2 regions of the Cellulomonas fimi ATCC 484 genome follow, and region 2 is predicted to be linked to the other one. Evidence: predicted binding sites of a transcription regulator. Region 2 holds the regulator's gene; the other holds the start of a gene.
What was found. The regulator HspR, encoded in region 2, represses chaperone genes until heat shock. The targets are predictions, from matches to a motif close to AAGTTGAGTCNNNNNGACTCAACTT.

Region 1: the regulator HspR is predicted to act here: its motif matches at 10,285-10,309, upstream of clpB (ATP-dependent chaperone ClpB).

Annotation. Positions count from the first base shown of each region.
Region 1 is NC_015514.1:3,949,786-3,965,300, forward strand. It holds gene CELF_RS17820 (SDR family NAD(P)-dependent oxidoreductase) at 1-750, opposite strand, end outside; gene CELF_RS17825 (exodeoxyribonuclease III) at 954-1,745, shown strand; gene CELF_RS19770 (DUF4190 domain-containing protein) at 1,834-3,093, shown strand; gene CELF_RS20830 (DUF4190 domain-containing protein) at 3,162-3,767, shown strand; gene CELF_RS17840 (DedA family protein) at 3,832-4,524, opposite strand; gene CELF_RS17845 (Gfo/Idh/MocA family protein) at 4,626-5,675, opposite strand; gene CELF_RS17850 (DUF4190 domain-containing protein) at 5,755-6,819, shown strand; gene CELF_RS17855 (UdgX family uracil-DNA binding protein) at 6,827-7,459, opposite strand; gene clpB (ATP-dependent chaperone ClpB) at 7,638-10,238, opposite strand; gene CELF_RS17865 (hypothetical protein) at 10,340-11,389, opposite strand; gene CELF_RS17870 (SigE family RNA polymerase sigma factor) at 11,386-11,919, opposite strand; gene CELF_RS17875 (histidine phosphatase family protein) at 12,112-12,768, shown strand; gene CELF_RS17880 (alpha/beta hydrolase) at 13,076-14,089, shown strand; gene CELF_RS17885 (ion channel protein) at 14,159-15,490, opposite strand.
Region 2 is NC_015514.1:488,119-503,633, forward strand. It holds gene CELF_RS02230 (SRPBCC domain-containing protein) at 158-670, shown strand; gene CELF_RS02235 (aldo/keto reductase) at 1,211-2,179, shown strand; gene CELF_RS02240 (DapH/DapD/GlmU-related protein) at 2,342-2,917, opposite strand; partial or broken gene CELF_RS02245 (MmyB family transcriptional regulator) at 2,917-3,666, opposite strand; gene CELF_RS02250 (IS481 family transposase) at 3,680-4,642, opposite strand; partial or broken gene CELF_RS21065 (transcriptional regulator) at 4,745-4,879, opposite strand; gene CELF_RS02260 (zinc-dependent alcohol dehydrogenase family protein) at 5,022-6,044, shown strand; gene CELF_RS02265 ((R)-mandelonitrile lyase) at 6,077-6,475, shown strand; gene dnaK (molecular chaperone DnaK) at 6,861-8,723, shown strand; gene grpE (nucleotide exchange factor GrpE) at 8,720-9,364, shown strand; gene CELF_RS02280 (DnaJ C-terminal domain-containing protein) at 9,395-10,381, shown strand; gene CELF_RS02285 (heat shock protein transcriptional repressor HspR) at 10,566-10,979, shown strand; gene CELF_RS02290 (FGGY-family carbohydrate kinase) at 11,214-12,677, shown strand; gene CELF_RS02295 (hypothetical protein) at 12,699-13,499, opposite strand; gene CELF_RS02300 (MazG nucleotide pyrophosphohydrolase domain-containing protein) at 13,496-13,822, opposite strand; gene CELF_RS02305 (sensor histidine kinase) at 13,863-15,515, opposite strand, start outside.

The sequences.
Region 1 (15,515 bases), 800 kb from region 2:
GAAGTACGCGCCGCCGTTGACGTCGAGGACCGTGCCGGTGACGAACGCGGCGCCGTCGGAGACGAGGTACAGCACCGCCTCCGCGACGTCGTCGGGCACACCCGCGCGGCCGAGCGCCGCCGCGGCGACCGCCGCCCGCTGCGCCGGCTCGGGCGTGTGCGCCGCGTGGAACGGCGTGTGCGCGACGAACCCGGGCGCCACCGCGTTGACGGTGATCCGGCGCGGCCCGAGCTCGCGGGCGAGCGACCGCGTGAACCCCTCCAGCGCGGCCTTCGCGGTCGTGTAGGCGACCATGCCCGTGCCACCGCCGCTCCGGGCGGCCTGCGCCCCGATGCTCACCACGCGACCGCCGTCGGGCATCACGGAGAGGGCCGCGCGCGTCGCGTAGAACACGGACGACAGGTTGAGGTCGAGGACGTGGTGCCAGTGCGCGTCGTCCATCGCGGGGACGCTGCGGCGCTCGACGATCCCGCCGACGTTGTTGACCAGCACGTCGATGCCGCCACCGAGCGCGGCGGCCGCGTCGCTGACCGCGCGGTCGACGTCCCACGAGTGCCGCGCGTCGACCTGGAAGGCCGCGGCGGTCCGCCCCTCCTCCTCGATCTCCGCGACGACGTGGGCGGCGTCGTGCGCGAGGTGCGTGACCGCGACGTCCGCCCCCGCACGCGCGAGAGCGACCGCGACCGCGCGGCCGATGCCGCTCGCCCCGCCTGTGACCAGGGCGCGGCGCCCCTTGAGACCGTCGTGCACGTCCGTTCCTCCTTGGCACCCGCACCCCTGCGGGCGACCGCCGTGACCTCCCGGTCACGTCCCCGGCGCCGCTGGCGGGAAGGCTACCGAGCGGTTCGTCCCGCGGACAGCCTTGTCGTCCGATTCGTCCGTCCGGCCGACACCCGGACGGGCGCACGAGCGGGCCGTCCGGATGTCCGCGGCGCCGGGTACGGTCGGGCGCCATGCGCCTGGCCACCTGGAACATCAACTCGATCCGCGCCCGTACCGAGCGGACGGTCGCCTTCCTCGAGCGGTCGGGCGTCGACGTGCTCGCCCTGCAGGAGACCAAGTGCACGGACGAGCAGTTCCCCCGGGAGCCGTTCGAGGCGCTGGGCTACGAGGTGGCGACGAGCGGCTTCAGCCAGTGGAACGGCGTCGCCGTCCTGTCCCGTGTCGGGCTGCAGGACGTCGAGGTGGGCTTCCCCGGCATGCCGACGTGGGGCGAGCCCGCGGCGGCCGAGGCGCGTGCGCTCGGGGCCACGTGCGGCGGCGTGCGGGTGTGGAGCCTGTACGTGCCGAACGGCCGCGAGGTCGACGACCCGCACTACGTCTACAAGCTCGACTGGCTCGCGCGGCTGCGGGACGCGGCCGAGGGCTGGCTCGTCGCGGACCCGCAGCTCGCCGCCGCGCTCGTCGGGGACTGGAACATCGCGCCGCTCGACACCGACGTGTGGGACCCCGCGTGGTTCGCGGGCCGCACGCACGTGACGCCCGCGGAGCGAGCCGCGTTCACGGCGATCGCCGAGGCGGGGTGGACCGAGGTCTCCCGCGAGCACCTGCCCGCCGAGCACACGTACACCTACTGGGACTACCAGCGGCTCCGGTTCCCCCGGAACGAGGGCATGCGGATCGACCTCACCTACGCGACGCCGGCGCTCGCCGCACGCGTGCGGGGCGCGCAGATCGTGCGCGACGAGCGCAAGGGCAAGGCACCGTCGGACCACGTCCCGGTGGTGCTCGACATCGCCGACTGACCTGCTGCGGGGCGCGGCGAACGGCTCGACGGGAGGACGTGACGGATCGGACGTCCCGGACGTCGGCGCCGTCCGCTAGGTTGCGCGCATGAGCAACCAGTCGGGGCCGAACCCGCCCGAGCACGACCCTGCCGACGACGCCGCCACGACGCGCCCGCTCCCCCCGACGCCGGACGGCGACGAGTCCGTCCCGCCCACCACCCCGCTCCCCCCGACGCCGGACGGCGACGAGTCCGTCCCGCCGACCACCCCGCTCCCCCGGACGCCGGACGGCGGCGAGTCCGTCCCGCCGACCACCCCGCTGCCCCCGGCTCCCGCGGCCGCCGCCGACGCCGGCACCCCTGCCGCTCCGCCGGCCGGTGACGCGCCGGCCACGTCGGCCGAGGAGCCCGTGTCCTTCGCCAAGCCGGACGGCGCGACGACGCCCCCGGCCGCGCCTGCCGCGCCCTCCCCGTCCGCCCCGCCCGCCGCACAGGAGCAGCCGGGCCAGCCGCCGTACGGGGCGCCGCAGTCGCCCTACGCGCCCGGCGGTCAGGCGCCGTACGGCCAGCCGGGTCAGCCGTACGGCCAGCAGGGGCAGCCCTACGGCCAGCCGGGCCAGCCGCCCTACGGCGCTCCCGCGGCCCCGACGGACAACCTCGCCATCGCCTCGTTCGCGACGAGCACCGGCGGCCTCATCCTCACGGGCGGCCTCGTGTCGGCCGTGGGCCTCGTGCTCGGCATCGTGTCGCTGCGCCGCATCAAGCGCACGGGTGCGGGCGGGCGGCCGTGGGCGATCGCGGGCGTCGCGATCGGCGCGTTCGGCGTGCTGGCGTTCATCGTCGGCGTGATCGTCGTGATCGGGCTCGTCATCGCGGCGGCCAACTCCGACGAGTTCACCTCCACGCTGGAGGAGCTGGACGAGATCGAGCAGCTCGAGACGCCCGCCCCCACCGCGGACGAGCTCGTCGACGGCTACTACGAGCTGCGCGACGACGTCGCGGTCGGCGACTGCATCGAGTCGTACCCGCTGCAGTACGACCTCGGCGACGCGGTCGTCCTGCCGTGCTCCGACCTGCACGACACCGAGATCGTCGCGCAGATCGAGCTCGCGGAGCCGATCTTCGACGAGTCCGCGGACCAGGCGTACACCGACGCCATCGACGCGTGCGGGCTCCAGATCGAGGCGGCGGCACCCGGCCTGGTCGACGCGTACGGCTCCCCGGAGGTCTACTACCCGCACCCGTCGGACTTCGACTCGCCGGGCGGATCGACGGCCTTCTGCACGTTCACGTCGTACATGACGGACCTCACGGGGTCGATCGTGGCGGGCGACCTGCTGGTCGACGGCCAGGCGGTCGGCTCCTGAGCGAGCCGACGCCGGCCGACGACCGGTACGCGAACCCGGCGCCGTACTACGCGTCCGGGTGGGACGAGGTGCCGCCACCCCGCGAGCCGACGGCCGTGTGGTCGCTCGTCACCGGGGTCCTCGCGCTGGGCCCGGTCGCGGTGGTCCTCGGGATCGTGGCGCTGCGGCGCATCGCGTCCCGGGGCACCCGCGGCCGGGGCCTCGCGGTCGCGGGCCTCGTGCTCGGTGCGGTGGGCACGCTCGCGCTCGCGGGGACGGTCGTGGGTCTGGTCCTGACCGCGCAGGCGACCCGGCCGCTGCCGGCGGACGTGACGTCGGCCCGCGACGCCCGTGCGGTGCAGCTCGTGACAGGCAGCTGCGTCGAGGAGCTCCCCGACGACGGGCCGGTCGACACGGTGCGTGTGGTGCCCTGCGCGGAGCCGCACGCGGCCCAGGTCGTCACGCAGTTCGACTTCGACCGGGACGCCGTGTGGCCGGGCCAGGCGGCGGCGCACGCGCGCGTCGCGCGGGCCTGCGTGCTCGACGACGCCGAGCGGGAGGCCGGGGTCCGTGCCGTGACGTGGGCACCGACGGAGCGGGGCTGGGCGGGCGGCGACCGGCGCGGGCTGTGCCTCGCGGTCGTGGACGGCACGGTCAGCGGCTCGTTCCTCGACGGGTCCGCGACGCTGTCCTGACCGGGCGGTCCAACGCGGCCGTGCGCGTCGCGCCGGTCGTCCCCGCGACCGTGCGTGCGCCGGTTCAGACGCGGGCGCGTCGCCGTCGACGCGTGCGGGTCCAGACGAACCGGCCGACGAGCCACGCGAGGATCGCGTAGACGAGCCAGTTCAGCCAGTCGCTGTAGCGCCCGATGTCCTCCCACCGGTCGCCCAGCGCGTACCCGGCGAGGATGAGCCCCGCGTTCCACACGCCGGACCCGAGCACGGTGTAGATGCTGAAACGCACGAGCGGCATCCGCTCGACACCCGCCGGGACGGACACGAGGCTCCGCACCACGGGGACGCACCGCCCCACGAGGACGGCCGCGCCGCCCCGTCGGCGGAACCACTCCTCGGCCCGGTCGAGGTCCTCGACCTCGACGAGCGGCACCTTGCCGAGCCAGCGGCGCAGCCGCACACGGCCGACCGACGCACCGACGCCGTACAGGGCCCAGGCGCCGACGAGCGACCCCAGCGTGGACGCGACGATCGCCCAGAACAGGGACATGCCGCCCTGGCTCGCCACGTAGCCGGCGACGGGGAGCACGACCTCGGACGGCAGCGGCGGGAAGACGTTCTCCAGGGCGACGAGCAGCCCCACGCCGATCGGGCCGAGCGCGGTGATGACCGACACGACCCAGCCGACGAGCCCGGTGAGCTCGTTCTCCGTGGTGGCGCCGACGAGGCCGGCGTGCGGTCCCATCCCGGCGACGGCCAGGTGCAGCGGTTCTCCCATCGTCCCGATGCTGTCATCCGGCTCTCGGATCCGCCCGCCCGGACGGGGCGGCCGTGGGACGAGGCGAGGTCGCGCGCGGCAGCCTCGGTCGCGGGCCGCCGTCACTCCCCCGGGTACACGACCCCGAGCTGGCGGCGGGCCTCGTCGGTGGTCTCGAGGATGCGGACCGTCTCCGCGAGGGGCAGCAGCGGCGAGTCGGTGCGGCCCTCGGCGACGTAGGTCGCGAACGCGGCGGCCTGGAAGGCCAGGCCGCCGTACCCGGTGACGCGGTTGTCGTCCCACCGGGCCGTGCGGCCGTCGACGGTCACGGTGACGCCCGCCGGGACGTACGCGGAGTCGTCGACGGCGAGGTGCCCGGCCGACCCGTGCACGCCGGCGCCCTGACCCGCGGCCGTGAGCATCGACGTGAACAGCTGGGCCTGCGCCTGGCCGTACGCGACCTGCAGGCTGACCTGCGCGTCGACGCCCGTGGCGGTGAGCGAGCCCGTCGCCTGGACAGCCGTCGGGGCGACACCGAGACCCGCGTGCCGCGCGACGAACGACGCGAACGCGACCGGGTACACGCCGAGGTCCAGCAGCACACCGCCCGCGAGCGCGGGGTCGAGCAGCCGGTGGGTCGGGTCGACGTCGGCGCGGACGGCGAAGTCGCCCGTGACACGGTGCACGTCGCCGAGGACCCCGTCGTCGAGGAGCTGCCGGACGACGTCGGTGTGCGGCAGGTACCGCGTCCACATCGCCTCCATGAGCAGCACCCCGCCCTCGCGGGCGGCGTCGACGAGCGCACGCGCCTCGGTCGCGTTGCGCGTGAAGGCCTTCTCGACGAGCACGTGCTTGCCGGCGCGCACCGCGAGCAGGGCCTGGTCGAGGTGGTGGCTGTGCGGGCTGGCGACGTAGACGGCGTCGATCTCGGGGTCGGCGACGAGCGCCTCGTACGAGCCGTGCGCACGCTCGACGCCGTGCTTCCGGGCGAACTCCCCCGCGCGGTCGAGCGACCGTGAACCGGCGGCGACGAGGCGCTGCGAGGTGTGCTCGCCCACGGCGTCGGCCCACCGTCCGGCGATGTAGCCCGGGGCCAGGACGCCCCAGCGCAGCGGCGGCGCATCGGCGGGGTCGGCGGTCCGGGGCTCGGGCAGGACGAGGTCGCGGGACATGCGGGCCAGCGTGCCAGACGTGCGCCGGCCCGGTGACCGTGGTCCGGGACGGGTGCGCGGAGCCGGTACGGTGCGCCCCGTGAGCACGCCGGAACCGCCCTCGACGCCCGACCAGCCGCCTGTGACCCCGACCGACCCGACGTGGGCGCCGCCGGGGTCCTGGAAGCAGCCCGGCGCGTCGACGCCCGCGCCCACGGCTCCCGACGCCCCCGTCGCCGCCGCGGAGCCGGGCACGACCCGCTCGGCCCCGGTCGCCGCGCCGGCCGCCGCACCCGCCGAGCCGGTGGTCGTCCCCGTGGCGCCCGCCGTCGTCCCGGCGGAGCCGACGGCCTCCGCGGCCGACCCGGCAGACCCGGCCGGTCCGGCGCCGGAGCCCGTGTCGCTGGCGAAGCAGCCCGCGCCCCAGGCCGGCGCCTACCCGCCGCCCGGCCCCGGTACCGCCTTCCCGCCCGCCCCGGCCTCGCCGTCGTCGACCGACCTGTGGGGCGTGTTCTCGTTCGCAGCGGCGCTCGTCAGCCTGGTGTGCCTCGGCGTGCTCGGCCCGCTCGCCGTGGTGCTCGGGCTCGTCGGGATCCGCCGCGCCCGCAACGCGGGACGTCCCGTGAGCGGCTTCGCCCGGTCGGGCGTGATCATCGGGCTCGTCGAGACGCTGCTGGTCGCGGCCGCGATCGTCGTCGTGGTCCTCGTGCGGCCCGCCGACCGGATCGACGACGCGGTGGACCCGTTCGACGGCACGGGCCAGGAGACCGCGGGACCCGTCTACGTGCTGCCGCTCGACCTGGCCGCGGGTACGTGCTTCACGGGCCTGCCGGAGGCGGACGACCTGTCGGACGTCACGCAGGTGCCGTGCGACGAGCCGCACGACACCGAGCTCACCGCGGTGCTGCCGATCGACGTCCCGCTCGACGACATGCCGTTCGACCAGATCGCGGGCGTCGAGGCGGAGTGCATGCGGACCAACGGCATGTTCGGCACCGCCCCGGGCGAGAAGGCGACGAACCCCGACAGCTACGGGAACTACATGACGTGGCCCCACGCGAACCAGTGGGACGAGGGCGGCCGCGCCGCGTACTGCCTGTTCGGCACGCCGGACGGGCCGACGACCGGCTCGCTCGTCGCGGGGACGTCGGAGCTGCTGCCCTGAGCTCGGCTCACGCCGCGGCGCGCCCCGCCGTCGTCAGGTCGGCGACGAGGGCGGCGCGCGCCTCCTCCCGGTCGGCGCGGTCCCGCAGCCGCAGGATCGCCGCGGGGTGCGCGGTGACGACGACGCGGACGCCGGCGGGCCCGTCGAGCACCTGACCCCGCACGTCGCCGACCGTGACGTCGTGCCCGAGGACCGCCCGGGCCGCGGTCGCCCCCAGCGCGACGACGACCCGCGGCCGGACCGCGGCCAGCTCGGCCTCCAACCAGGGCAGGCACGCACGGATGTGGGCCACCGCGGGCGTCTTGTGCAGGCGTCGCGGCCCGCGCTCGACGAACCGGAAGTGCTTGACGGCGTTCGTCACGTACACGTCGTCGCGCGCGACCCCGGCCTCCTCGAGCGCCTCGTCCAGGAGCCTGCCCGCCGGGCCGACGAACGGCTCGCCCTCGCGGTCCTCGCGGTCGCCCGGCTGCTCGCCGACGAGCACGATCGCCGCGCGCGGCGAGCCGGAGGAGAACACGACCTGCGTCGCGGGCGCCCACAGCTCGCAGCCGCGGCACGCCGGTGCGGCGGCGGCGAGCGCGGGGACGTCGGCGTCGGGCGGCACCCACTGCTGCGCGCCGGGCCGTTCGGGTGCGGCCACGTCGGCCTCCGTCGTCGGGCGGGCGTGCGGCGTCCTCGCACGCGCCCAGCATCACGCGGCACCGCCCGTGGCGCACACGCACGACGCCCGGGCCGGCGCGTGACCGACCCGGGCGTCGTCGTCGACCTCCCCGGCGCGCGGCGGCGCCGCGCGGACGCACCGCCGACGCCGGCCCGCGTCAGGACGCGGCGGCCACCGTCAGCGTCGTGCCGTCGCGGTCCACGACCACCGTCTGGCCGTCGTGGATGCCGCCCGACAGCAGGGCGCGGGCCAGCCGGTCGCCGATCTCGCGCTGCACGAGCCGGCGCAGCGGCCGCGCGCCGTACGCCGGGTCGTAGCCCTCGATCGCGAGCCACTCGCGCGCGGCGGGCGTGACGTCGAGCGTGAGGCGACGGTCGGCGAGCCGCCGGGCCAGCGACGTGACCTGCAGGTCGACGATGTGCCCGATCTCGTCGAGCGACAGCGGGTCGAACAGCACGACGTCGTCGAGCCGGTTGAGGAACTCCGGCTTGAACGCCGTGCGGACCGCTCCCATGACGGCCTCGCGCTTGGCCTCCTGCGACAGCAGCGGGTCGACGAGGAACTGCGACCCGAGGTTCGAGGTGAGCACGAGGATGACGTTGCGGAAGTCGACCGTGCGGCCCTGGCCGTCGGTGAGCCGCCCGTCGTCGAGCACCTGCAGCAGGACGTCGAACACCTCGGGGTGCGCCTTCTCGACCTCGTCGAGCAGCACGACGGAGTACGGGCGGCGGCGGACGGCCTCGGTGAGCTGGCCGCCCTCCTCGTACCCGACGTACCCGGGCGGCGCTCCGACGAGCCGCGCGACCGAGTGCTTCTCGCCGTACTCCGACATGTCGATGCGGACCATGGCGCGCTCGTCGTCGAACAGGAAGTCCGCGAGCGCCTTCGCGAGCTCGGTCTTGCCGACACCCGTGGGCCCCAGGAACAGGAACGAGCCCGTGGGGCGGTCGGGGTCGGAGATGCCCGCGCGTGCGCGACGGACCGCGTCGGACACGGCGGCGACGGCGGGGCGCTGGCCGATGAGCCGCTCGCCGAGGACGTCCTCCATGCGCAGCAGCTTCGCGGTCTCACCCTCCAGCAGCCGGCCCGCGGGGATGCCCGTCCACGCGGCGACGACCTCGGCGACCTCGTCCGGGCCGACCTTGTCCGCGATCATGGGCGTGCCGAGCGAGGCGACCTCGTCGTCGGTGGACTCCTCCGACTCCTCGGCCTCGGCGATCTCCCGCTCCAGGGCCGGGATCTCGCCGTACTGGATGCGCGCGGCCGCCTCGAGCGAGCCCTCGCGGAGCAGCCGCTCGGCGTCGGTGCGCAGCGTGTCGAGGCGCGCCTTGAGGTCGCCGACGAGGTTGTGACCGGCCTTCTCCTTCTCCCACCGGGCGGTGAGCGCGGCGAGCTCCTCGCGCCGGTCGGCGAGGTCCTTGCGCAGCCGCTCTAGACGGTCGAGCGAGGCGGGGTCGTCGGACTCCGAGAGCACGACCTCCTCCATCTCGAGGCGCGTCACGGCGCGCTGCAGCTCGTCGATCTCGACGGGCGAGGAGTCGAGCTCCATGCGCAGGCGTGACGCGGCCTCGTCGACGAGGTCGATCGCCTTGTCGGGCAGCTGCCGGCCCGTGATGTACCGGTCGGACAGCGTCGCGGCGGCGACGAGGGCCGCGTCGGAGATCGTGACCTTGTGGTGCGCCTCGTACCGCTCCTTGAGGCCGCGCAGGATCGCGACGGTGTCCTCGACGGACGGCTCGCCGACGAACACCTGCTGGAACCGGCGCTCCAGGGCGGGGTCCTTCTCGATGCGCTCGCGGTACTCGTCGAGCGTCGTCGCGCCGACCAGCCGCAGCTCGCCGCGCGCGAGCATGGGCTTGAGCATGTTGCCCGCGTCCATCGCCCCCTCGGACCCGGCGCCGGCACCGACGACCGTGTGCAGCTCGTCGATGAACGTGACGACCTCGCCCTCGGCGCCGGTGATCTCGGACAGGACGGCCTTGAGCCGCTCCTCGAACTCGCCGCGGTACTTCGCGCCCGCGACCATCGCGGCCAGGTCGAGGCTGACCAGGCGCTTGCCCCGCAGCGACTCGGGCACGTCGCCCGCGACGATGCGCTGCGCGAGGCCCTCGACGACGGCCGTCTTGCCGACGCCGGGCTCGCCGATGAGCACAGGGTTGTTCTTGGTGCGCCGCGACAGGACCTGGACGACACGCCGGATCTCCGAGTCCCGCCCGATGACCGGGTCGAGCTTGCCGTCGCGGGCGCGCTGCGTGAGGTCGATGCCGTACTGCTCGAGCGCCTTGAACGTGCCCTCGGGGTTGGGGCTGGTCACGCGCGCGTTGCCGCGGACGTTCGGGAGGGCGGCCGCGAGGGCGTCGCGGGACGCGCCGGCGGACCGCAGGGCGTCGGCGACGCCCGACTGGCCCGCGGCGAGGCCGAGCAGCAGGTGCTCGGTGGACACGTAGTCGTCGCCGAGCGAGCGCGCCTCGGCCGACGCGGCCTCCAGCGCGGCGGCGGTCGCGCGCGACGCGGACGGCTGCGCGACGGTCTGGCCCGCCGACGAGGGCAGGCCGACGAGCGTCGAGCGCACCGCGCGGCCGAGCGCGGCACGGTCGGCGCCGACGGCGTCGAGCAGCCCGTTCGCGACGCCGCCCTCCTGCTGGAGCAGGGCGTTGAGGACGTGCGCGGGCTCGAGCTGGGGGTTCCCTGCGGCGGACGCCTGCTGGATGGCGTCGCCGAGGGCCTCCTGCGAGCGGGTGGTGAACTTGGCGTCCACGGAGCCTCCATGGTCGAGGGATGACTGCTGGTCTCAACACCGGCCGAAGTTGAGTCTATTCCACTCAACTTCAGGCGCCACCCACCCCCGGACCGTGGGTGTCAGGGCGACGACTGCTCCCGCACGTCGACCGCCCCCGCGACCGACCGCTGCTCGCCGTCGCCCGTGACCACGAACCCCTCGACGACCACGTCGGTCCGCGCGATGCGGGGCGACAGGTCCACCTCGCGACCCCCCACGGCGAACGTGGGCATCACCACGGCCGTGCCCGTGCGCTCGCCCGCCGGCAGCACGACCGGCGTGCCAGGCGAGGCGCCCAGGACCGCCCCCGCGGCATCCCTCGCCACGACCTGCGCACGGAGCACGAGAAGCCCGTCCGGCACGGAGCCGCGCCCGACCGTGACCTCGTACCCGCCTACGGGATCGGCAGCGAGCGTGAGCCGCAGGTCGGCCGAGCCGGTCGGCGGGTCGTGCTGGACCCGCCCGTCGCGCACCACTACAGGAGACCCGCCGCCTACGAGTCCCAGCGGCTCGTCGGACCCCGCCGCCTCCACCGTGAGCGCGGCGTGCAGCGTGTAGTCGCCGTCGGGTAGCGGCGACCCGTCGCACGCCCGAAGGTCCGACGCCTCCCCGACCGAGCTCCACCCGTGGGCGGGCAGCTGCACCGGCTGGGGCCGGACGGTGTGGTTCCTCTTCTGGACGACCCGCCCGTCGGCGTCGACCAGGTAGGTGACCGCGACGCGTTCCCGTACCACGAGAGGCTCGTCGCCGGCGTTGACCAACGTGACGAACAGCGACATCCGCCACTGCGCCACGGCGTCCGGGCCCTCGATCTCCGGGACGGGCACGACCACGGCCATGCCGCTCCCGTCCGCCGGAGCAGGGGCGGGACCGCCGCAGCGGACGGCCACGTCCGGGGAGGCGGCGCGCGACGGCCCGGCGGGAGGAGCGGACCGGAGCTCCGGGGACCAGCCGCCGAGGGTCACGGCGACCAGCGCCACGACGACGAGGGCCAGCGCCCCGCCGGCCCGTCGGGCGACCAGAGTGCGCCGGTGCCCGCGGGCCGCGAGCTCGATCGCGGCGAGGTCCAGCGCACCGAGCGGAGCCGTCCGCTCGAGGTCCCGCAGGCGCTCGTGCAGGTCGTACGTCATCGTCCACCCCTCCCTCGTGTCGCCACGACGTCCGTCGTCTCCGCGACCGGCCCGACCACACGCTCCAGCCGCTCCATGCCCTCGCTCAGGTACCGCTTGACCGACCCGGGCGCGATGCCGAGCACGTCGGCGACCTCCGGGCCGCTCAGCCCGTCGAGGTGGTGCAGCACCACGCAGGCCCGCTGCCGGGGGCTCAGCGTCGCGAGCGCCGCCACGAGCGTCTGCCGGTCGTCGGCCACCGACGCGCCGTCGGGCACCTCGTCGGGCGCGGCCAGCAGGTGCCGGACCTGCCGCCAGCGCTGCGCCCGCCGCCCGTCGTCGACGACGAGCGTCGCCATCGTCCGACGCACGTACGACTCCAGGGTCACCGCCGCGCGGAGCCGGGGCCGTCGCGCGAGGACCCGGGCGAGCGCCTCCTGCACGAGGTCCTGCGCGTCGGCGGTGCTCCCCGTCAGCAGGTATCCGTACCGCAGCAGCGCCGGCCCCCGCTGACGCACGAGGACGTCGATCGCCTCGCCCCACCCGCGCATCCCGCTCCCTCCGCCGCCCCGCTCGTCCGGGGCGTGCACCGTCCAAGACGTCCGAGAGATCGTCGCGGTTGGGGGCGGGCGTGCGAAGCACCCGACGACGAGTCGTCGCCTCGTCGTCATCACGGCGTCGGGCCGGGGACACGCCCCGCGCCTAGCGTCGGGAGCGACCACCGAGAAGAGAGCAGGGCACCGATGACCCTCACCATGACGCTCGTCCGCCACGGGCGCACCCACTTCAACGCCCGCCGCATCCTGCAGGGCCGCTGCGACTCCCCGCTCACGCGTGACGGCCGTGCCGGCGTGCGGGTCACGGCCCGGTGCCTCGCCGACACCCCGTTCACCGCGGCGTGGTCGTCGCCGTCGGGCCGGGCCGTCGCGACGGCCGTCGAGCTGCTGCGGCACCACGAGGGCGTCCCGCTGCGCACCGACCGTGGGCTGCTGGAGTACGCGTTCGGGATCTACGAGCAGAAGCCGGAGAGCGTGCTCGACGAGGTCGTCGCCTGGCCCGACCTCGTGACCGACGTCCTCGCCGGCCGCCACCCCGGCCTGCCCGGCGGAGAGCACGCGCGCGACTTCATGGACCGCACGCGCGACGTGTTCGCCCGCATCGCCGCCCAGCACGACGACGGGCACGTCCTCGTCGTCGGCCACGGCCTCACCCTGGGCGCCTACCTCGCGACCGTCGACGACGTCGGCCTGGTCCCGCTGCCCAACGCCTCCGTCTCCACCGTCGAGGTCGACGCCGACGGCACCACCCGCATCACGAGCATCGCCGTCGACGTCGCCCAGCAGGGCCACACGGCCGCCCGCCCGATGCGCACCCCCACCCCGGTCCCGTCGGTCGCCTGACTGCGGGACGCCTGCCGTCGAAGCCCGTCTGGCGCGGGGTCGCAGCCGTCGAGCCGGGACGCCGCTGCCGGTTCGACCGGTCTCACGCAGCCGGTGCGTCCACCCACGTCCCTGTCCGGGCATCCTTCGGCGAGCGCCGGGACGGCATGCTCGGCGGTCCGAGGACGCCGTACGCGGAGGGACGTCCGTGCAGGACGAGGCACGGCACGTCACCGGTCCCGCCCGGTCACGGACGTCGGCGCGTCACGCCGACGCCACGAGCGAGCCGCCCGCCGCCCGCCACCGCCGGGGTGGCAGGATCGCGGGCATGGACGACGACGTCACCGACGTGCCGGACGTGCTCGGCGAGGGCTGGACGGCCCGGACGATCCCGCTGCGTCCCGACGACCGGTCCCGCACCGGCACGGACCCCGTCGCGACGCTCGTGAGCCCGGCGGGGACGCTGCGACCGGACGGGGAGCGGCGCGAGCGGGCGGTGCTGTACGTGCACGGGTTCGTCGACTACTTCTTCCACCCGCACGTCGCGGCCGCGCTGGCCGAGCACGGCTACGACCTGCACGGGCTGGACCTGCGCGACTACGGGCGGTCGATCCGCGAGGGCCGCATCCCGAACAGCATCCGCGACCTCGCGGTGTACGCCGAGGAGGTCGACGCGGCCGTGCGGCTGCTGCGCGAGCGGTACGGGTCGGTGTCGCTGCTGGGGCACTCGACGGGCGGGCTGGTCGCTGCGCTGTGGGCCAACGGGCGGCCGGGGGCGGTCGACGCGGTCGTGCTCAACAGCCCGTGGCTCGAGCTGCGGGGGTCGTGGTTCGAGCGCAAGCCGCTCACGCTGGCGCTGCGCGCGGTCGGCCGGGTCACGCCGGACCTCGTCGTCGGGCACATCGCGCCGCACTACGGGCGCGCGCTGCACGCCGCGACCGGCGGGGAGTGGGACTTCGACCTGGCGTGGAAGCCGCACGAGGGGTTCCCGGCGCGCGCGGCGTTCATCCGGGCTGTCCGCGCCGGCCAGGCCCGGGTGCGGCGGGGGCTCGACATCGGGTGCCCCGTGCTCGTCCTGGCGTCGGACGCGTCGGGGCCGGACGACCGCGAGCACGACGCCCTGCTGACGACCGACTCCGTGCTGGACGTCGCCGACATCCGGCGCCTCACGCCGCGGCTCGGGCGGGACGTGTCGTTCGTCGAGGTGCCGGGCGGCGCGCACGACCTGGCGCTGTCGCCGTCGCCGGCCCGCGAGCGCTACCTGAGGGAGGTCGTCACGTTCCTCGACCGGGTCACGTCGACCGCTGCGGCCGGTCAGGACGGCGGCTCGCGCCCGGCCTGACCGCCACCTGCACGACCGACACGACCCTGGTTGGCGCTCAGGCACCTCAGGACGTCGACGAGGTCGGCGTCAGCGGTCCCGGCCCCCGGCCTCGGGCGGTGACGCGGGCGGAAGGGACGGGGTGGGGACGGCGCGAAGCTCCGGGCGGTTCGTCACCAGGAGCCACGCGGCGAGCGTCGCGAACAGCAGGGGCGGGATGAGGGTCGCCTCGGGGACGATCGCGACGACGAGGAAGATGCTCAGCCACCCGGAGCGGGTCGCGGCGACGACGATCCCGACGGTCGCGGCGCCGACGGCCAGCGCGAGCGGAACCGCGGGCCACGCGACGTGCACCGCGAACCCGAGCGCGACCCCGACGAAGGTGGCCGGGAAGATCCGCCCGCCGCGGAACCCGACGCACGACGCGACGAGCAGCGCGGCGAGCTTGACCAGCGCGAACGCGAGGAACCCGAGCGCGGTCGTCGTGCCGACGAGGTCCGGCAGCTCCTGCATCTCGTCGAGACCCTTGAACAGCGTGACGGGCCCGCCGACGACACCGAGCACCCCGAGCACGAACCCGCCGAGCGTCAGCAGCACGACGGGGTTCCGGACGCGGTGCGCGAGCCGGTGCAGCGGCGTGATCAGGTACGACGCGGCCAGCCCGAGCGCCGCCGCGCCGAGCGAGACGACGACGGCGATCCCGAGGTGCCCGAGCTGCAGCCCGGGGTAGGGCGGCAGGTCCATCGCCATGTCCAGGTCGGACAGCAGCAGCATCGTCAGGGCGCCGGTCGACGCGGACACGAGCGGCGCGAAGAGCCGGTCCCACAGCGGGATGCGCCGGTCGCCGGGGTCGAGCTCGCTGAACATGAGCGCGGCCGCCAGGGGTGTGCCGAACATCGCGCCGATGGTCCCGGCGGTCGACAGGGCCATCCACTGCGGCACGGGCACCCGGCGCAGGGCGTGCGCACCCAGCCAGACGACGAGGGCCGCGTTGATCGCCATGATCGGGTTCTCGGGGCCGAGGCTCACGCCGCCGGCGAGCGTGAGCACGAGCGCGACGGCCAGCCCTGGCAGGGTCCGCAGCGGCAGGGGCGGCTCCACGAGGCCCGCGGTCGCGGGGTCGGGGCCGGCGTGGCCGGGCGCGTACCGGATGACGAGGCCGACGAGCAGACCCGTCGCGGTGAGCACGACCACGATCCAGACGGGCGACTCGCGGTCGAGCCCGAGCGTGCCCGACAGGTCGTCCCACACCCACCGCTCGACGACCTCGGCCAACGCGCTGAGCGCGATGAGGCTCAAACCGCACAGCACACCGACGACGGCGGCGGGCAGGGCGAGCGCGAGCAGCGCCCGCACCGGCACGCGGAACGCGTCGGTGCCCGTCGTCGTCGCGCGGCCCTCCCCCGGACCGGCCTGCGTCATGCGTCGTGGGTAGCACACGCCCTCG
Region 2 (15,515 bases):
CCTTTGACCTGCGGTGGGACATGTAGGTGAGACGGTGCGCGTCTCACCTACATGTCCGATTCCTCGGCCCGGAGCCTCGTCTGGCTCGAAGGACGCTTGCGCCGGTCATGCCGAGAGGCGAGGGCGTTCGAGGCTGCCTGGCGGCACAATCGACTGTGTGCAGACATCCGCGGTTGCTGGCCGCGCCGACATGGCGGCGCGACATGTAAGCATGCAGCTCGCGGCTCCGGGGCCCGTGGACCGCGTCTGGCAGGCGCTGACGGATGGTCGGCACACAGTCAGCTGGCTAGGCCGCCTCAATGTCGAGCGAGTCGTTGAGGGCGGGCACTTCGACCTGTGGCACGACGAGGACGTCAGCTCCCGGCACACCGTCGTGCAGTGGCACCCTCGACGACTGCTGGCTTTGACGTGGGACTTCCCCGAGGAGCACTCGAGTCGCGTCAGCTTTGGCCTCGCCGAGACGAGCGCGTCCACAGCGATGCTCACCGTGCATCACGAGTCCGTGGACGATGCGGTGTCCTACGCCGCCGGCTGGCACCGGCACCTCCAATTCCTCGAGGCGCACCTGCGCGGGCGAGACCTTCCGCTGGGAGAATTCTGGACCGGCTACGACGACCTCGTCGGGCTCTACGGCGCAGATCAGTTCAGCTCCGACGCTCGACCCACCTAACCGCGCAGCGCGGCATCCGCAGATGCCGCGGGCCAGCGCGTCGTCGACTGCCTCGTCACGACGATCAATCGGCTCGTCGCGGTGGTGAAGGTCGCCGCGGCCGCTTGTGCACCGGGCCCTCCTGGACCGCGGACACGCAACCGCGACGGCGGACACACCGAGCGCCGTCGCGGCCGCCCGCAGATCCTCGTCGGCCAGCCGGTCCTGGTGGCGGATCAGCTCACAGCAACGCGAATCGGACAAGCTCAACCGCCTGACGCAGCGGCAGAAGTGCCGAGCCATCTGAGCGTCTTCCCACAGGATCCGCCACGTCTTCCTACAGAGCACCGACTGTAGGAACGCACCGGACTTGTCAGCCGCCAGGCTCTCTGACCTGCGCCGTGACAGCAGCCTCAGACGGCGGCCGTCTCATCTTCGTGTCCAGATCCTCAGGATCACGCCCAGCGCCCGGCGGACCGCGTTCGGACGTGCCTACGCTGCGAGCGGCGGGTGGACCGCCGCTCTCGGCGGGGAGTGCCAGCACCTGAAGGGGCAGCGACCATGGAGTACACACGGCTGGGGCGCTCCGGCCTCAGGGTCAGCCGCATCGGCCTCGGCTGCATGAGCTACGGCGTGGCCGCGACCGGCATGCACCAGTGGACGCTCGACGAGGACGCGGCGGCGCCGTTCTTCCGCCAGGCCGTCGAGGTCGGCGTGACGTTCTGGGACACCGCGAACGTCTACCAGGGCGGCACGTCCGAGGAGTTCGTCGGCCGAGCGATCCAGCGCTACTCCCGCCGCGAGGACATCGTCCTGGCCACCAAGGTCCACGGGAAGATGCACGACGGTCCCGGCGGCAGCGGCCTGTCCCGCAAGGCGATCCTCGAGCAGCTCGATGCTTCGTTGCACCGGCTCGGCACCGACTACGTCGACGTCTACTACATCCACCGCTTCGACGACGACGTCCCGGTGGAGGAGACCATGGAGGCCCTCCACGACGTCGTGAAGGCCGGCAAGGTCCGCTACCTCGGCGCCTCCTCCATGTGGGCCTGGCAGTTCGCCAAGCTGCAGCACACCGCGCGCCTGCACGGCTGGACCCCCTTCGTCGCGATGCAGGACCAGTACAACGTCCTGCGCCGGGAAGAGGAGCGGGACATGATCCCGCTCTGCCTGGACCAGGGCGTCGGCCTGACCCCGTACTCACCGCTGGCGAAGGGCCGGGCTGCACGACCCTGGGGTGAGCAGACGGCCCGGTCCTCGACGGACGCCGTCGCCAAGGCCTTCGACCGGGACGTCGACCAGGCGGTCGTCGATGCGATCCAGCGGGTCGCGGAGGCCCGTGGCGCCTCGATGGCCCAGGTTGCCCTGGCGTGGCTGCTCTCCAAGCCGGTGGTCGCCTGCCCGATCGTGGGTGCCACCAAGCCGCACCACCTCGCCGACGCCGTCGCCGCCCTCGACGTGGACCTCACCGACGAGGAGATCGCCGCGCTCGAGGAGCCCTACACGACCCAGGACAACTACTGGTGGTGACCGGGTAGGCCGCTCGGTGCCGCAGCGGTGGTCGCGCGAGCGGCTGTAGGGACGCGCCATGCATGTCTGCCGTCCAGCGCGGTGAACTCGCTGCGGACAGGCGCGTGGGACGACCGTCGTCTCACCATCGTGTCCAGATCCTCACGCGGGGGGCGCGAGCGGTCAGGCACTGAACCCCGTCATACGGACGAGCCGTGCCGGGACGCCGGCGACGATCGCGTTCGCGGGCACGTCCTTGGTGACGACCGCGCCGGCGCCGACGATGGCGCCGTCTCCGATCGTCACTCCCGGCAGGACCGTGACAGAGGCGCCGAGCCAGGCCCTGCGGCCGATCACGACGGGCGCCGGGACCATGTCGGCGCGACGCGCGGGGTCGGCGACGTGGTTGAGCGTCACGATGGTGGTGCCGTGCCCGATCAGCGTCCCGTCGCCGAGGGTGATGCCGCCGGCGTCCTGGAACCGGCAGCCCATGTTGATGAAGACGTCCTGGCCGAGCGTGAGGTTCTGGCCGAACTCGCAGTGGAACGGCGGGAACAGGGCCACCGAGTCCGCCACGGGCCGCCCCGTGAGCCGGGACAGCAGCGCGCGCACCTCCGCGGGCGTGCGGTAGCCGGAGTTGAGCTCCGCCAGCACCCGCAGCGCGTCCTGGGCCGCGGCGTGCAGGAACGCGTGCTGCTCGGAGCCACCCTCGATGACCGCCCCCCGGGCGACGTGGTCGAGGAACTCCTGCAGCTCCATCACGCCTCCGACCGGGCCGCGGGTGCAGGGTCGGTGGCCCACGACGCGAGCAGGCGCAGGCGCTCGGCCGACGGCGAGCCCGGCTCGGCGGTGTAGACCATGAGCACCTGGCCCGGCTCCGCGGTGATCGCGAGCTCCTCGTAGGCCAGGGTCAGCTCACCGACGACGGGGTGGTGGAACCGCTTGGTGCCCGACCCGTGGGTGCGGACGTCGTGTGCGCCCCATAGCCGGCGAAAGACGTCGCTGCGGGTGGACAGCTCACCGACGAGGTCCTGCAGCCCCTTGTCGTGCGGGTCGCGGCCCGCCTCGGCGCGCATGATCGCCACGCACATCTCCGCGAACAGCTCCCAGTCGGGGTAGAAGTCGCGCGCCGCGGGGTCGAGGAACTGGAAGCGCGCGAGGTTCGGGGCGCGGCCGCCGTCGCCGATGACGGGGGAGTAGAAGGCGCGACCGAGCGCGTTGGTCGCCAGCAGGTCCTGGCGCTGGTCGCGCACGAACGCGACCCCGTCGGTGATCGCGGCCAGGGCCCACTGCAGGCTGGGCCGAGGAGTCGCCGAGCGGGCCGCGCGACGGCGCGGCCGGCCGGACGACGGGATGCCGTCGGCGGCCCGGGCGAGGTCGAGCAGGTGCGCGCGCTCGGTGTCGTCGAGCTGCAGCGCCGTCGCGACGGCGTCCAGGACGGAGGCCGACGCCCCGGCGATCGCGCTGCGCTCGAGCTTGGCGTAGTACTCCACGCTCACGCCCGCTAGCTGTACTCGGCCGTCAGGTTGGTGACAGTCGGCTGACGGGTGGGAGTCCGCCCAGGGCGTTGTGGCGTCGTCGAGTGTTGTAGTGCTCGAGCCAGGGGGCAAGGGCGGCGGCTCGTTCGTCGTTGGTGGTGAAGACCTGCCGGTAGGCCCACTCAGTCTGCAGAGTGCGGTTCAGTCGCTCGACCTTGCCGTTCTGCCAGGGGCAGTGCGGGCGGATGAAGACCTGCTTCGCGCCGAGGTCGGCGGCGACGTCGCGCAGTGACCAGCGGTAGGCCCAGGCGTTGTCGGTCATGATCCGCTCGATCCGGGTGATGCCGTGAGCGGCGAAGTAGGCCGCGGCGCGCGTCACGAACCCCGCGCAGGTGGCGCCTTTCTCGTCCGCGAGGATCTCGGAGTAGGCGAGCCGGGAATGGTCGTCGACCATGGAATGGACGTAGTCGAAGCCGATGGGGTCGTCCCGGTGCCGGTCGGCGACGTCGCGGCCCAGGGCGCGCCAGCCGCCGCCGTCGGGGATGCGCCCGAGCTTCTTGACGTCGACGTGGACCAGCTCGCCGGGCCGGTCGCGTTCGTAGCGGACCGCGGTGGCCTTGCTGGCCCGGACGACCTGGCCGGTCAGCGGGTCCAGGTCGCGCAGCAACGGCATCCCGCGCCGGCGCAGCACCCTGGTGATCGTGCGCGCCGGGACACCCAGGGCCGCGCCCAGCACGTCCGGCCCTGACCGGTCACGTGCTCGCGCCGCGCAGATCGCGTCCTCCAGGGCGGCCGGTGTCCTGCTCGGGCTCGTCCGCGGCCGTGACGACCTGTCCACGAGACCGTCGGCCCCCTCGGCGCGCCAGCGCCGGACCCATCGGTAACCGGTCTGGCGGGCGATCCCGAGCTCGTGGGCGACGTGAGCGACCGGTCGACCCTGATGCACGACGCGGTCGATCAGCAGCTGGCGGCCACGCAGATTCAGTCGGGCGTTAGCGTGAGGCACGAGAACCTCCGGGTGGGTGTGGGCCTTCGACAAGCCACAGCCCAACCGGAGGTTCTCCTGTCGTCAACGGCCCCCGACGTCACCAACGTCCCGGCCGAGTACAGCTAGCGCGGCGACCTCGCTGCGTCGCAGCCCTGGCACCCGCCGGTTCGCCCCGCCGACGACACCGGCGGCCTCCGGGGTCACCTTCGCCCGTCGCGACATGAGGAACTCGCGCACGTCCGCCCGGTTGTCCATACCTCGACCGTAGGACGCCGACAGCCGGCGGGGGAGGCACTGCTGAAAGGTGCACTGCCGGTACACCCCACGTCAGGGACTCCCGCGCCCGCGGGATCCGGCGCAAGGTCGAGGCGAACCAACCCAAGACGAAGGAGAACTCATGCGTGGCGTGATCATGCACGGCCCCGGCGATGTGCGGGTCGAGGAACGCGATGACCCCACGATCGTCGACCCGACCGACGCCATCATCCGGCTGGCCGCGACCTGCATCTGCGGGTCCGACCTGTGGCCCTACCGCGGCGCCGACCCCGTGGACCACGCAACCATGGGCCACGAGTACGTCGGCGTCGTCGAGGAGGTCGGCGCCGAGGTGCGGACGGTCAAGCCCGGCGACTTCGTCGTCGGCTCGTTCGTCATCTCCGACGGCACCTGCGAGATCTGCCGCGCCGGGTACCCGTCCAGCTGCGTGCACCGCATCTTCGTCGACGGCGCCATCGGCACCCAGGCGGAGAAGGCCCGCATCCCGTTCGCCGACGGCACCCTCGTGGCCACCCCCGGCCAGCCCGACCCCGACCTGATCCCGCACCTGCTCGCCGCCTCCGACGTCCTGGGCACCGGCTGGTTCGCCGCCGTCGCCGCACAGGCCGGCCCCGGCAAGACGGTCGCCGTCGTCGGTGACGGCGCGGTCGGGCTCATGGGCGTCCTCGCCGCCAAGCAGCTCGGCGCCGAGCGCATCATTGCGATGTCCCGACACAAGGACCGCCAGGACCTCGCCCGCCACTTCGGCGCGACCGACATCGTCGAGGAGCGCGGCGACGCGGGCGTCGCGCGGATCAAGGAGCTCACCGACGGGCTCGGCGCCCACTCCGTCATCGAGGCCGTCGGCACGCAGGAGTCGATGGTCCAGGCCATCAGCTCCGCCCGCCCCGGTGGGAACGTCGGGTTCGTCGGCGTCACGCACGACGTCGAGCTGCCCGGCCAGCTGCTGTTCTTCTCCCAGGTGCAGATCCTCGGCGGCCCCGCCCCCGTCCGCCGCTTCCTGCCCGAGCTGATCGACCTCATCTGGCGCCGGCAGATCGACCCCGGCAAGGTCTTCGACCTCACCCTGCCCCTCGAGCAGGCCGCCGACGGCTACAAGGCCATGGACGAGCGCCGCGCCACCAAGGTGCTCCTCACCCTCTGACCGGCGACCACAGCGAACGCAAGGACAAGACCATGAAGCTCACGCGAAGCGGCGGCCGGACCGCGCCAGGCCCCGGCGACTGGTTCACCGGCGCCGTCTTCATCGACGCGGTCCGCGATCCGGACCACCAGTCCGCGATCGGCTGCGCTCACGTGCGGTTCGCACCCGGCGCACGCACCGCCTGGCACCACCACCCCAAGGGACAGACCCTCTACGTCACCGACGGCATCGGCTACGTCGCCCGCCGCGGCGGCCAGGTCCAGGAGATCCGCCCCGGCGACGTCGTCCACATCGAGCCCGGCGAGGAGCACTGGCACGGCGCCACCCCCGACCGGTTCATGGCCCACATCGCACTCCAGGAACCCGCCGAAAACGGAAGCGTCGTCACCTGGCTCGAGCACGTCGACGACAGCGACTACAACCGGCTCTGACGGATCCCCGCGCAGCGGGCCTCACCCCCGTGGTAAGGCCCGCTCATCCGTCTCCGAGGCTGCGGAGCCGCCCGTGCGTGGTTCCGCCGCGCACGGCCCCTGGTGGACGCAGCCGCAGAGTCTGCCGGCACCACGGGCCCTCCGAGCGATTCTGCGTCTTCCCGAGCCCTTGGGACGCGACCAGGACTGTGCATGCGTGCGCGCGTGTGCGGGAACACGGCGGGTCGCTTCAGAGTTGAGCCAAGCAGACTCAAGATCGACGGGTCGAGGTTGCGTCACCGGCACGTGCGACGCAGACTTGAGCCCGGCGGACTCAAGAGTGGCCCGCTCGCACGACAGCGATCAGGGCCCCGCAGACCCGGAGCAGCAGAAGGAAGGCACACACATGGCACGAGCAGTCGGCATCGACCTCGGCACCACCAACTCGGTGGTCTCGGTCCTCGAGGGTGGCGAGCCCACGGTCATCGCCAACGCGGAGGGGTCGCGCACGACGCCGTCGGTGGTCGCGTTCTCCAAGACGGGCGAGGTGCTGGTCGGCGAGATCGCCAAGCGCCAGGCCGTCACCAACGTCGACCGGACGATCACGTCGGTCAAGCGCCACATGGGCACGGACTGGTCCGTGGCGATCGACGACAAGAAGTACACGGCGCAGGAGATCTCGGCGCGTGTGCTCTCCAAGCTGAAGCGTGACGCCGAGGCGTACCTGGGTGAGCCCGTCACGGACGCCGTCATCACCGTCCCGGCGTACTTCAACGACGCCGAGCGCCAGGCGACGAAGGACGCGGGCACGATCGCGGGCCTCAACGTCCTGCGCATCATCAACGAGCCCACCGCGGCGGCCCTGGCCTACGGCCTGGAGAAGGGCAAGGAGGACGAGCTCATCCTCGTCTTCGACCTCGGCGGTGGCACGTTCGACGTCTCGCTCCTCGAGGTCGGCAAGGACGACGACGGCTTCTCGACGATCGAGGTCCGCGCGACGTCCGGCGACAACCGCCTCGGCGGTGACGACTGGGACCAGCGGATCGTCGACCACCTCGTCTCCGAGGTGAAGAACACGACGGGCGTCGACCTGTCGAAGGACAAGATCGCCCTGCAGCGTCTGCGCGAGGCGGCGGAGCAGGCCAAGAAGGAGCTGTCGTCCGCGACGGCCACCAACATCTCGCTGCAGTACCTGAGCATGAGCGAGAACGGCCCGGTCCACCTGGACACCAAGCTCACGCGCGCGCAGTTCCAGCAGATGACGCAGGACCTCATCGACCGCACCAAGGCGCCGTTCCACTCGGTCATCCGTGACGCGGGCATCAAGCTCGACCAGATCGACCACGTCGTGCTCGTCGGCGGCTCGACCCGCATGCCCGCGGTGACCGAGGTCGTCAAGGAGCTCACGGGCGGCCAGGAGCCCAACAAGGGCGTCAACCCGGACGAGGTCGTGGCCGTCGGTGCCGCGCTGCAGGCCGGTGTCATGAAGGGCGACCGCAAGGACGTCCTGCTCATCGACGTCACGCCGCTGTCGCTCGGCATCGAGACCAAGGGCGGCGTCATGACGAAGCTCATCGAGCGCAACACGGCGATCCCGACCAAGCGCTCGGAGATCTTCTCCACGGCCGAGGACAACCAGCCTTCCGTCCTCATCCAGGTGTTCCAGGGCGAGCGTGAGTTCGCGCGGGACAACAAGCCGCTCGGCACGTTCGAGCTCACCGGCATCGCGCCGGCGCCGCGTGGCGTGCCGCAGATCGAGGTCACGTTCGACATCGACGCGAACGGCATCGTGCACGTGTCCGCCAAGGACCGCGGCACGGGCAAGGAGCAGTCGATGACGATCACCGGCGGCTCGGCCCTCCCCAAGGAGGACATCGACCGCATGGTCAAGGAGGCCGAGGAGCACGCGGCCGAGGACAAGAAGCGCCGCGAGGACGCCGAGGCCCGCAACTCCGCCGAGCAGCTCGTCTACTCGACCGAGAAGCTCCTCGTCGACAACGCGGACAAGCTGCCCGACGAGGTGAAGACCGAGGTCCAGGCCGCGGTCGGCGAGCTCAAGACGGCCCTCGAGGGCACCGACGTCGACGCCGTCAAGGCCAAGACGCAGCACCTCGCACAGGTCAGCCAGAAGATCGGTGAGGCGATCTACTCGCAGCAGCAGTCCGCCCCCGCGGGCGCGCCGGCCGACGAGCAGCCCGCCGCGGCGTCGTCCTCCGACGAGGACGTCGTCGACGCCGAGATCGTGGACGACGAGGACGACAAGAAGTGACGCAGGACAAGGACCGTCCGGAGGCGGGGTCGGGCCAGCCCGACCCCGCCGAGGGGGCGCCCCGGTTCACCGACAAGCGCCGTATCGACCCGGAGACGGGCCAGGTGCGGCAGCCCACACCGGAGGAGCAGGTGCTCGCGGACGCTGAGACCATCGCCCAGGGGGCGGAGGAGGAGGTCGTCCTCGAGGGCCTGATCGAGGCGCAGAAGCTCGCGGCCGAGCGGCTCGAGGAGCTGCAGCGCGCGCAGGCGGCGCACTACAACCTCGAGCAGCAGTACTCCGCCTACGTGAAGCGGTCGAAGGCCGACGCCCTCGCCGCGCACGACCGGGGGATCGCCGCGCTCGCGGAGGCGCTCATCCCGGTGCTCGACGACATCGAGCTCGCCCGCCAGCACGGTGACCTCAGCGGCCCGTTCGCGTCGATCGCCGAGAAGCTCACGGCGACCCTGCAGCGGTTCGGCGTCGAGCAGTACGGGCAGGCCGGCGAGGCGTTCGACCCGGTGGTGCACGAGGCGCTCATGCACTCGCACTCCGCCGACGTCACCGAGCCGACCGTGCAGATGGTGCTGCAGCACGGCTACCGCACGCCCGAGCGCATCCTGCGCGCGGCGCGCGTCGCCGTTGTCGACCCGGAGGGCTGACACGATCATCACCACCAGGAGGGAGGCGCCGTGACCGGGCAGGACTGGCTCGAGAAGGACTTCTACGCGGTTCTCGGCGTCCCCAAGGACGCCGACGCCACGACGATCAAGAAGGCGTACCGCAAGCTCGCGCGCAGCATGCACCCGGACCACAACCCGGGGGACGCGTCCGCGGAGGCGAAGTTCAAGGAGATCGGCGAGGCCTACGCGGTCCTGTCCGACACCGAGCAGCGCCAGCAGTACGACCAGCTGCGTGCCATGGCGGGCGGCGCCCGCTTCACGGCGGGTGGTCGTGGCGGCGGCACCGCCGGGTTCGAGGACCTGTTCGGCGGCATGTTCGGCGGGGCCAACGGTCCCGGCGGGCGCGTGCGCTACACCACGTCGGGCTCGGGCGCGCCGGCCGGTTTCGAGGACCTGCTCGGCGGCCTGTTCAACCAGGGCGGCGGCTTCGGCGGTGCGCGCGGCCCGCAGCCCGGCGCCGACCTCGTCGCCGAGGTGACCCTGCCGTTCCGGCAGGCCACCGAGGGCTCGACGGTGTCGCTCACGGTCGACGGCAAGACCGTCAACGCGCGCATCCCTCCCGGAGTGCGCGACGGGCAGAAGATCCGCCTGCGCGGCAAGGGCCGGACCGGCGACGTGGGCGCCCCCGCGGGCGACCTCGTCATCACCGTGCACGTCACGCCGCACCCGGTGTTCTCCGCCGACGGACCGCACCTGCGGATCACCGTCCCCGTCGCGTTCGACGAGGCCGCGCTCGGCGCGACCGTCGAGGTGCCCACGCTCGACGGCGGGACCGTCAAGGTCCGCGTCCCCGAGGGCACCCCGTCGGGGCGTGTCCTGCGGGTCAAGGGCAAGGGCATCACGACCGGCTCGACGACGGGCGACCTGCTCGTCACCGTGCAGGTCGTCGTGCCGCAGCGGTTGTCCGCCGCGGCGCGGGAGGCCGTGCAGGCGTTCGGCATCGCGACGTCCGGCGAGGACGTGCGGGCCGACCTGATCCAGTCCGCGAGGAAGTGACCGGCGCGTCGCCGGACGGCACCCCCGTCCGGCGACGTGACCGCGGGGGCACGACGGAGCGCGACGACGACGGGCACGGCCCGCGACGAGGTCCGCGACGAGGACGGCAGCAGCGGGTGACGACGGTCGCGAGGGCGACGTGCACGGCGTCCGGGGCGACGAGCGAAGGCGGTGAGGTGACGTGGTGGCGGACGACGCGAAGGTCTACGTGATCTCCGTGGCCGCCGAGCTCGCGGGCATGCACCCGCAGACGCTCCGGCAGTACGACCGGCTCGGGCTGGTGTCCCCGGGGCGCACGAGCGGTCGCGGCCGCCGCTACTCCCTGCGCGACATCGCCCTGCTGCGCGAGGTGCAGCGGCTCTCGCAGGACGAGGGCGTGAACCTCGCCGGGATCAAGCGGATCCTCGAGCTCGAGGCCGAGGTCGACACCCTGCGCCGCCAGGTCGAGTACCTGCGCGCGTTCGTCGAGCCGGGCCGCCGCGTCTTCACGGCCGACCCGCGCGGCGACGTCGTCGCCGTCCAGCGCCGCGCCCGCGAGGCCCGCCGCCGCCCCTCGGAGGACACGGGCGCCCTGGTCCTCTGGCGCCCCCGCCCCTGACGGGTCCGCTCCCGGACGACCCTCTCGGGCTCCACCGGCCCTGCGACCCCCTGGCCCACCCGACCGTGCGTCGAGCGTGAGTCTGCGCCGAGATCGCGAGCTCGCGTCACGATCGCGAGCTCGGACTCGCGGGGTCGGCGTGACCTCACGATCTCGGCGCGTGCGGAGCGCGAGGGCGACTCGGGTCGGGCGGCGCCGGGCCGGGTGGGCGCGCGCAGGCGGGAGGATGGGGGCGTGCTGACCGCGCTCGGGATCGATGTCGGGACCACCAACACCAAGGTCGTGCTCGTCGACGTGCTGACGCCGTCGGTCCTCGCCGTCGCGTCGGCGCCCACGCCCGCACCTTCCGACATGGCGGGCGTGCTGGCCGGCCTCGTGGGACGGGTGCTGCGCGCGCCGGGGGAGGGGCCCGCGCCGGTCGCGGTCGGGATCGCGTCGATGGCCGAGACCGGCGTCCCGCTGACGGCGGACGACCGCCCGCGCGGCGACTGGCTGCGCTGGGACGGGCACCGCGCCGGTGCGGAAGCGGCAGCGCTCGCGGCGCGCATCGGCCGGGAGGAGCTGTTCGCGGCGACGGGTGTGCGGGCGAGCGCCAAGATCCCGCTCGCGACGTGGGAGTGGCTGCGCACGCACGAGCCGGACGCGCTGCACGCAGGCGCCGGCCGGTGGGCGGGCGCGGCGGACCTCGTCGGGCTGCTGCTCACGGGCCGGCTCGCGACGGACCACACGCTCGCCGGTCGCACCGGCGCGTACCGCCTCGGCCGGCCGGGAGCGCTGCCGGCGGCCTTCGACCCGGACCTGCTGGCGGAGGTCGGTCTCGTCCTGTCGCGGGTCCCGGACGTGCTGGCGCCCGGCGAGCTGCTGGGCACGGTCGTCGACGGGCCGTTCCCCGCCGCCGGTCTGCCGGCGGGCACCCCGGTGACGATCGCCGGCCACGACCACCCCGTCGGCACGTGGGCGGCCGGGGTGCGCGAGCCCGGGCAGTCCGCCGACTCCGTCGGGACGGCGGAGGCGGTGTGCTCCGTGCTGGTCGCCGACCCCGAGCCCGGACCGGTCGCAGCGGCGGGCATGAGCCTCGTCCGGACCGTCACCGGTGCGCACCCGGCGCTGCTCGCCGGCTCGTCGAGCGCGGGCGGCGCGGTTGCGTGGTGGCTCACGGCCCACGCCCCCGACGCCGACGTGGACGCTCTCATGGCCGAGGTCGAAGCGCTCGGGGACGCGCCCCTCGACCCGTTCGTGCTGCCCTACGTGCACGGCCGCCAGACGCCCGCACCGGACGCGGCCGCGACGTTCCGGCGCGTCGGCGAGGCCGCCGAGCGCCCACCGCGCGACGAGGCGTTCGCGCTCCTCGCGGGACTCTCGCTCCAGGCCCGGTGGATGCTCGACGAGCAGGGCCGCCTCGCCGGGACCGCCGCCGCGACGTCCCTCACCGTGCTCGGCGGGCCCATGGCGGCGAACCCGGCGTGGCGGCGGCTCAAGGCGCGCGTGACGCCGGTGCCGGTCCGGCTTGTCGCGGAGGCCGAGCCCGTTGCCGCAGGGGCGGCGCTGCTCGCGGCACAGCGCGTCGGGGCCGTGGACGAGGCACCGGCGCTGCCCTCGGTCGACGTGCCCGGCCCGTCGGGACCGGAGGGGCGCGACGTCGCAGCGGCGTTGGCGCGCTTCGTCGAGGCCGCGACGGCGGGCGTTCACGCGTCCTGACGTCAGCAGGCCCGGTCGACGTCAGCAGGCCCAGTCGAACGCGTCGGACTCGAGGTCGACCTGCGCGCTCCCGGAGCCGAAGTTCATGCCCGGCAGCTCGTCGAGCTCCAGGTAGTACGGGGTGAACCCGGGCTGCAGCGCCTGGATGGGGAAGGCCGTGCCGCCCAGGTGGCTCGGCGCCAGGGCCTGCGCCCAGGGCAAGAGGTGGAACCCGTCGTCGAACGGCGTGACGAAACCGGGCGTGCTCGCCGCGTCGAGCGCGTCGACCGGCACGTGGCCGGCGTTGAGGTCCGGACGCCCGAGCAGCCAGACGCGACGTGTCGGCTCCTGCGTGTCCCAGGCGTTCGGGCCCTCGTCGTCCGGTCCGTGCGTGCCCGGCCCGCGGGGGTCGGCGGGCGGCGGCGTCGGACCGGCGTCGTACTCGTCCTGCGTGAGCCGCACGAGGGCGAACTCCCCGTCGATGATGTCGACGCGCCGAGCGAGGTGCGGGTGGTCGACGGCGCGTGCGAGATCGACGACGAACGGGTCGTCGGGGTCGTCCACGCCACGCGGTGCGGCGAACTGACCCTCTCCCTGGAAGAACGCGACGGCGGGCAGGTCCGGCCCTCGCCGTCGGAACTCGGGCGGCAGCAGGAGGGTGATCCCGTGGAACATCGGCAGCCCGGTCTGGGTGCCCCGGGGCCACGTGGTCGGGTCGATGCCGGGTCCGGCGCTCCCGATCCACCCGTCGGCCGGTCCCGCCGGACGGGCCTGGGCCGCGGGCCGCCGCGGGTGGTCGGCGATCCCGTCCGGCACCTCGAACCACAGGTCGTACGCGTTCACCGGCCCCCCTCCGTGCCGAGGTGCGCGGACAGCGACCGCATCGTGCTGACGAACGCCGTCTCCAGGTCGACGTCGTACGCGTCGGCGAGGGTCAGCACCGACCACAGGCAGTCGGCGAGCTCGTGCGCGAGGGCCTCGTCGAGGTCGTCGCGCGGCCGCACGCCGGCCTTGCCCTGGACGAGCTTCGCGAGGTCGCCGACGTCGCCGAGGAAGCCCAGCATGATCTCCTCGCGCGTCCACGACCGCCCGTACCGCGCGGTCTCGACGGCGGCGTACCGGGCGCGCACGTCGCGGGCCATGTCCTGCAGCTCCTGGAGGTCCACGCGCCGACCGTAGCCGCTGGCTCGGGCGACGCGGTGGGGTTCAGGCTCCGAGCGGGACGGGCCGGCGCACGTCCGGTCCCGCGCCGGCGACGGCCGCGGGGAGACGGACGGTGAACGTGGTGCCGCCGCCGGCCGTGGGCGTCACGGCGAGGGTGCCGCCGTGCGCGGTGACGACGGCGTGCGCGATGGACAGGCCGAGCCCGGTCGACCCGGACGCGCGGTTGCGGGAGGCGTCGCCGCGCACGAACCGCTCGAACAGGCGCGAGCGCAGGTCGGCCGGGATGCCGGGGCCGTCGTCGGCGACGTCGAGCCGCACGTCGGGCCCGTCGTGCGCGACGCGGACCGTCACGGCCGTGCCGGGGGGTGTGTGCAGGCGCGCGTTGGACAGCAGGTTCGCGAGCACCTGCCGCAGCCGGTGGTCGTCCCCGACGACGAGCGCCCCGGCGGCGTCGAGGTCGAGGTCCGCCCCGGTGTCGGGGCCGCCCGTGGCCGGGCCGCCCGCGGCCGGGCCGGTGAGGCCGGACAGGTCGAGCGACCAGCGGTGGTCCGGACCGGCCGCGTGCGCGTCCGCGACGGCGTCGACGGCGAGCTCGACGACGTCCACGGGCTCGGTGTCGAGCGGGCGGCCCGCGTCGAGCCGGGCGAGCAGGAGCATGTCCTCGACGAGCCCGGTCATCCGCCGCGACTCGGACTCGACGCGGCCCATCGCGACGAGCGCCTCGGGCGGGAGGTCGTCGGGCAGGCGGCGCACGAGCTCGGCGTACCCGCGGATCGACGCGAGCGGGGTCCGCAGCTCGTGCGACGCGTCGGCGACGAACTGCCGGACCTGCGACTCCGACGCGTGCCGCGCGGCGAGCGCACCCTCGACGTGCCCCAGCAGGCGGTTGAGCGCGGCCCCGACCTGGCCGACCTCGGTCGCGGTGTCGGTGTCGGCCGCGGGCACCCGGTCGGCCAGCACGACCTCGCCGCGGTCGAGCGGAAGCCGCGCGACGCGGGCGGCGGTCGCGGCGACGCGCGTCAGCGGCCGCAGCTCGCGCCGGACGAGGACGAGCCCGACGGCGGCGGCGGCCAGGACGGCCAGCAGCGCGACGACGACGACCATCGCGACGTACGGGGTGAGGGTCGCGGTCACGGCGTCGGTGGGCATCGCGGTGACGACGACGTCGCCGCCGGGCGACAGCGTCGCGAGCGCGCGGTAGGCGCCGGCGCCGTCGAGGTGCACGGACCGGACGGTGTCGTCGGTGGGCAGCGCGAGCAGCGTCGCGGTCGCGGACTCGCTCAGCACGTGCGACTCGCCGTCGTCGGTGTAGTAGAGCGCCGACACGGCGGCGGGGTCGGCGCCGGGCTCCGCGACGACGTGCACCGTCCCGGGCCCCTGCCCGGGCAGGTCGACGCCGCCGGGGCCGGGGGCGCGCCGCAGCACGTCCTCCTCGCCGTCCGTGCCGTCCCCGATCCCGCCGCCGACGGTCCGGTCAGGTCCGGCCTCCATGACGGCACGCCCGTGCGCGGCCTGGATCCGGTCGTCGAGCTGCCCGACGAGCGACGCGCGCAGCGCGAGGGTCGTCACCGTGCCCATGGCCACGGCGACGACGGCGACGAGCGTCACGACGAGCGCGACGAGGCGCCGCCGCAGGGTCCAGCGCGGCAGGGCGCCGGGGGAGACGCGGCGGCGCAGGTCCGCGAGACGGGGGCC